DNA from 2 places in the Aerococcus sp. HMSC10H05 genome. Region 1 is predicted to be linked to the other one. Evidence: predicted binding sites of a transcription regulator. Region 1 holds the regulator's gene; the other holds the start of a gene.
The links. Region 1 encodes NrdR, which represses ribonucleotide reductase genes. Its sites were predicted from a motif close to ACACNATATATNGTGT; they were not measured.
Positions count from the first base shown of each region.

Region 1 (3,436 bases):
AGGGATTGGTAATATTTATGCAGATGAAATCTTGTATGAAGCAAAAGTACACCCACAACAAATTGGCGCATCTTTATATGATCATGAAATCACAGCTATTATTGAAGCTAGTCGTGACATTATACAAGCAGCAATCGCAGTTGGTGGCACGACTATTCGTACTTATACGAATACTTTTGGTGAGAATGGTCATTTTGCCAATTATTTAAAAGCATATGGTCAAACAGATAACCCTTGCCAACGGTGTGGTACCCCTATTGAAAAGATAAAAGTGGCACAGCGAGGGACACACTATTGTCCACATTGCCAAACGATACATGAATAAATTACTATTAAATAGAAAAGTTAATAATGGAGGTCTTATGAGTCATATTTTAGGACTAACCGGCAGTATTGCAACAGGTAAATCAACAGCAAGTAAATTCTTTAAGACAGCAGGTTTTCCAGTGATTGATGCCGATTATGGTGCCAGAGTGGTGGTTGAACCTGGTCAACCAGGGTTAGAAGCAGTAAAGCAACATTTTGGGGATGATATTGTCTTTCCAAATGGTGTATTGAATCGCAAAAAATTAGCCAAGATTATCTTCAGTGATGATAAGGAACGTGAAAAATTAAATGAATTGTTACACCAACCTATACGTGACTGGTTGGATAGTCAAAAAGATAAATATGAGGCTATTGGGCATGAGTTGATTGTGATGGATATCCCCCTATTATTTGAGCATGGCTTTGAAGATACTTGTGATCAAATTATGGTGATTTATGTGTCAGAAACCATTCAATTAGACCGGCTAATTAACCGTGATCATCTAACGCCGGTTGAAGCATTTCAACGCATGACGAGTCAAATGTCGATTGAACGGAAAGTGATGATGGCAGATGTAGTAATTGATAATACTGGTTCAATTACAGATACACATCAACAATTAGATGCTTGGCTTGGCATTTCTGGTTTCCAACCGCTTAAATAAGGGGGATATCAGGCTTTGTGCTATAATGAATCGAGAAATTATTCACGTATATAAAAATGAAAGTAGAGGTGCTAAATATATGCAATGTCCAAATTGTGGTTCAACTAATTTAAAAGTAATTGATAGTCGACCAGCAGAGAATAATCGATCTATTCGTCGACGTAGAGAGTGTCTAGATTGTGGTGCTCGTTTTACAACTTTTGAACGGATTGAAAGAACACCATTGTTGGTGGTCAAACGTGATGGAACGAGAGAAGAATTCTCACATGAGAAAGTTTTGCGTGGGTTGATTCGTTCGGCAGAGAAACGACCTGTATCGGCAGATCAACTTGAAAAGCTAGCCCAAGATGTGGAATCTGAATTACGATCTCGTAGTCAAAATGAAGTGCCAGCTTCTGAAATTGGGGAATTATTAATGGCGGCTTTGCCGGATATTGATGAAGTAGCTTATATCCGTTATGCTAGTGTATACCGCCGATTTGAAGATCCAACTGTTTTTTTAAGAGAAATTGAACGATTAAGAGGCCGGAATGCACAAAACGATCATGATGATCAGTTTCATCCAGTAGACAATGCAGATGATGCTAAAGATTTAGACGAGGACATAGACTAAAATATGCTTTAGAAGGGAGGGTAATCATAATGGCATACCCATGGCAAAATTTAGATCCAAAAGGGTTTGTGCAAATTACCCAACCTCACTGGATTTCAGATATCGACCAACAAGTTTTACTACATTTGTATCAACCAATTATCGGTGGCACAGCTTATGCATTTTACCAGACACTTTATGCCAATATTCAATTAGGGGATTTCGTCTCACGACCGTTACGCCATTTTGACTTAATGGAACAAATGGTGGTCGGTAAAGAGCAGTATGTGAAGGCCAGACGTCGTTTGGAAGCAATTGGCTTACTGCAAGTCTATGAAAAAAGTGACCATCATAGTCAAGATGAAGTGACGACAATTTTTCAGTTACAAGCTCCTTTAGATAGTAAGCATATTTTTTCTGATCCAATTATGTCTAGTTTACTAATGGATCGTTTAGGCCAAGACCGATATCAATTCATGCTCGATAAGTTTTCAGCTAAGAAGCCAGTTGAATTAACGTCAACAGACTGGACTGAAGTGACCGCTACTTTTCAAGATGTCTATCGATTACCAAGTCAGTACTATCCCATTTCAGATGAAATTGAAGCTAGATTGATGCAAAAAAATCCAGCTACTAAAGCGACTACCTTAACGAGTTCAAGTCTAGATATGACTACTTTGAAAGAATTACTACAGTCGTCTTTTATTTCTGAAAAAGCGATTACAGATGAAGTGAAGGAAATGTTTATAACCCTACATCAACTTTATGGATTTGATGAAGTAGATTTAAAAGAATTGGCATTATCAGCTACAGATTTACGGACGAATCAAATCGATGTTCGCAAATTGCAGCGATTAGCTTTAAATCAATCTAGCCAGCAAGCTGGTCAAGAGGGTGAAGAGCATGTAGAAAGAACAAAAGCTCGCTTAACAGACCGGATTACTGTTAGTGAGACAGCCAAGCGACAGCAAGTTGATCAAGCAGATCAAGTATGGTTAGAGAAAGGCCTAACACAAGAAGAATTGTCATTTTCCAAATTGGCGAGAAACTATCCCCCAATTGCCTTTGCGAAGTCAATTAAGGAACAAAAAGGTGGTTACTTAACGAAGTCTGAAGGAAAAGCAATCACGGAATTGATTGAATTGGGTGTGATTCAGCCTGCAACCCTAAATGTGATGGTGCAATTTTGTTTAGTGGAACTTGAGCAGCCCCGGTTAACTCGTTCCTACTTGGAAAGTGTTGCGGATGATTGGCGTCAAAATAAGGTTATTGAGCCTGAAGAGGCCATGATATACCTGAAACAACGTAAACAAAAAAGTGCTGAAAATTATGAAAAACGACAAAAAAATCGGATCGCCAAGGGGCGTTACCAAACACAAAAGGCTTCTGTTAAGCCGAAATGGTTAGATCCTGATTCAAGACAGGATAAATACCAAAAGCCGGTAAGTGCACCAAAAGTGAATAAACAAGACGCATCAAAAGAAGCGACAACTAAACAAGAAAATAAAGCATCTCTAAGTGCGCAAGAAGCTGAGATTCAACAATTGTTGCAATCATTAAATACAAAAGAAGGTGAGTAAGTATGGCTGATAATAAACAAATGAAAAATGTAGGAGACTCGCTTAAACAACAATTTAACCGCAATCCGATTTTCAAGGAACGACAAGCTAAAATCGAAAGCATTGTCCAAAATGACCCAGATGTGCAGGCTTTTCTTGCAAAATATCAATTAAATTTTGAAGATGAGATTGTGAGAAAATCATTCTCAAAATTATATGAATTTGCACGAGAAAATGGGAATGATGCGCTAGGACAAAAGAAGTTTATCCAATATGCACCTAATTTAATAATGAATGTTAACTACATTGATGTA
Region 1 is NZ_KV786958.1:695-4,130, reverse strand. Features, by position in the region: gene mutM (DNA-formamidopyrimidine glycosylase) at 1-325, shown strand, start outside; gene coaE (dephospho-CoA kinase) at 363-971, shown strand; gene nrdR (transcriptional regulator NrdR) at 1,051-1,584, shown strand; gene HMPREF3116_RS01875 (DnaD domain protein) at 1,614-3,143, shown strand; gene dnaI (primosomal protein DnaI) at 3,146-3,436, shown strand, end outside.

Region 2 (3,436 bases), on a different contig from region 1:
AACTAAAGCGATATAAAATAGATATTTAGCCCAAACATCAGCAATTGATTGTGCCTTAGATTTTTGTGCTTGCGCGTCAGTAACTAAGTTAATAATTTGCGCTAAATAAGTATCTGTACCCGTTTTCGTTACAGTAGCTTTTAGAATACCATCCCCATTAATAGCACCCCCAACAATCTGCGCACCCGCTTCTTTTAATACGGGGACAGATTCGCCAGTCAACATTGATTCATCTACTTCAGAATGCCCTTCATAAACTGTAGCGTCGATAGGAATCTTCGCACCTGGCCGGATGAAGATACGGTCGCCCTTCTTCAATTGGTCGACTTTTACTTCACTTGTTGATCCGTCTTCATGAATCACTTCAGCATCTGATGGTAAGAGCTTGGCTAGTGATTCAACGGCATTACCAGCTGACATTTGCGCCTTCATCTCAATGTAATGTCCCGCCAACATAATCAATATCAAGCTAGCAAGTTCAAAATAATAGTTCATGCCACTAATGAAGAAGGTGGTTAAAACCGAATAGACATAAGCTGCGACAATCGCTAGAGAAATCAGCATCATCATACCCGGAACCCCTGATTTCAATTCATGCCAAGCATGACTTAAGAAGGGTTTACCTCCGTAAAAGAATACAATAGTAGCAAGGCCAAATTCTAAAAGCCCTTGCCCAGGAAAATCAATATGATAACCAAGCAAGTGCATCGACATAGGTGCAATAATTGCTAACGGGATAGATAATACTAACACTACCCAGAAACGTTGCTTAAAATCAGCCATCATATGAGCGCCATGTCCACCATGTCCATGACCACCGTGATCACCGTGACCACTATGATCATGGTGGTTATGGTTATGCTCTTCGTGATGCATATGTTCGTTGCCATGATCATGGTGCATATTGTGATGATGTTTTGCATTATTATCTTTATCCAATATTCTCTACCTCCATACTATGTAATCACTATATAATCGTAAATTATGTTTACATTTGTAAACTGTACTTAATTCTAGTATAGTTTTATTCTTTTGAAAATGCAAATAGTTTTACCTATCCTATCTTAAAAGGGATAGGTAATGGCGTCCTGAAATTTCTTATCACTGAAATTTATAAAATACAGAGAAGTATCTTTCTTTTCTTTTACTTTTTGACCCTTGCATCATTATAAATGCCTCTTGTATGAAGTACTATATATGTTATATTATTGTTATACAAACACTATATATTGTGTTATGTGCTTTTTTCATGGTATAGCAAGAAGACACTACTCATGACAAAAACAGTTCACATATGATTACACTAAGATACCTTTACCAATAAAAGGTTTTCTTTTTTTAAAAGTTAGGAGTTATATAATGACAATGATAACCGTTGGTGGGATGATCGGACTAGGTAAAACCACCGTCACAAATTTAATCAGAGATGAATTAGACTTTAAACCCTTCTATGAATCAGTTGAAGATAACATTATGCTGCCCTATTTTTACAAAGCCAGTCCAGAAGAGCAATTGCTGAAGCGTTATCCATTTTTAACACAATTAGATTTTTTGAATTCACGATTTAAAACAATCAAGCAAGCTTCTAGGGAAGATAAGTCGGTTTTAGACCGATCGATTTTTGAAGATTGGTACTTTGCAAGAGTGAATACTGATATTGGACGTATTAGTGAAGAAGAATTTTCAATTTACGAAAATCTATCTCGTAATATGATGGAAGAATTATCCGAAATTCCGCGCAAGCATCCTGATTTAATGCTATATCTACATGGTTCTTTTGAAACTGTTATGACCCGCATAAATAATCGTGGACGTGACTTTGAACAAGGGGAAGAACTTATCGACTATTACCACCGCTTATGGTCTGGTTATGATAATTGGGTGAAAAATCACTATCATCAATCTAAAGTGATGTTCATTGATATGGAAAAATATGACTTAGTCAAGTATCCCCACCATCAACATGTCTTAATTCAAGATATTAAAAACTTTATGATTGCAAATGATATTGTGACTGCTGACGCATTTGAATAGCAAACTGTTTGTTTAAGGAGATGAACAAATGGAAATGGTAATACGACTTAAGAAAATTCAAGATTTTGTAAGAGAACGCATGGCTTTTGACCCTACTGGTCATGATTACTGGCATGCAGACCGAGTTGCTAAACTCGCTAAAGCCTTGTATATAGCAGATTATGGTGATGGTAATACTGAAGCTTTAATCGTCATTGAAGCTGCTGCATATTTACATGATACAATCGATGACAAGCTCGTTTCAGATATTATTTTTAGCCAAATGGAAGTTGAACAATTGTTAGATACGTTACACCTTTCACCAACTAGTCGAGAAAATATTCTTTATACCATACAACATATGTCCTACTCAAAAAACTTAACTACACAGTATGATTTGTCAGTTGAAGGCCAATATGTTCAGGATGCAGACCGAATCGATGCCCTTGGTGCAATGGGTATTGCGCGCACTTTTGCCTATGGCGGTCACGCTAATAATGAAATTTATAATCCAAATATCCCTGTGATTGACGTGAAAAATAAGGATAATTATCGCAACCATCCTTCCACTGCAATTAATCATTTTTATGAAAAACTACTAAAACTGGAACATTCTATGAATACAGAAGCTGGTAAAGAGATTGCGCATGAACGAACACTCTTTATGCGACAATTTCTTGACCAATTTATGACTGAATGGCAAGGAAATATTTAAACATTTTACATTATTTATTGTAGAATATCATTAGCAAGTATTTTTAAATTTAAGAAAGAGGTTATATCATTGGATAAACGTAAAGACATTTCAGCAAGCACTAAGCTATATCTAGCAACGCCTTTTTTCAATCCTGACCAAGTTCGCCGTGTAGAGGAAGCGACAAAAGCTTTAAATGCAAACCCAACTGTTGATGTTGTTCATTTCCCATTTGATCACCAATACAAAGATACATCTTTTGACCGTGATCCAGAAGGTATTTTTGGTTCATTTGAATGGCAAGTAGCGACTTACCAAAACGACCTATCTGCAATGAATACTGCAGATGCTGGTGTTTTCTTATATGATGTTGAAAATGTTGATGACGGCACAGCCTTTGAGTTAGGTTTTATGCGTGCGATGCACAAACCAGCTATCGTTGTCTTATTAAGTGAAAATGGTTTAGAAGGTAAAGAATTAAACTTGATGATTGCACGTGGCGGTACTTACTTCATGACTGACATCAATGAATTAGCAACCTATGACTTCAATCACTTCCCAACAAACCCACTTCCAGACATGGATGTTATCTAAAAATAGAAATAAGAGGCTGGGACAAAAATATCTCAGCCTCTCTTTGCTATATAAGAACGTTTATCATTGGATTCCAAAAGTCAGCATTGTCCGATACTTCCCAAATGTCTCCAATAATATTTCATTATTGTTCGC
Region 2 is NZ_KV786992.1:78,950-82,385, forward strand. Features, by position in the region: gene HMPREF3116_RS06535 (copper-translocating P-type ATPase) at 1-939, opposite strand, end outside; gene HMPREF3116_RS06540 (deoxynucleoside kinase) at 1,360-2,034, shown strand; gene HMPREF3116_RS06545 (HD domain-containing protein) at 2,063-2,728, shown strand; gene HMPREF3116_RS06550 (nucleoside 2-deoxyribosyltransferase) at 2,798-3,301, shown strand.
Region 2: a site for NrdR is predicted at 1,220-1,235, ahead of HMPREF3116_RS06540 (deoxynucleoside kinase). Genes of this name have one in related genera too.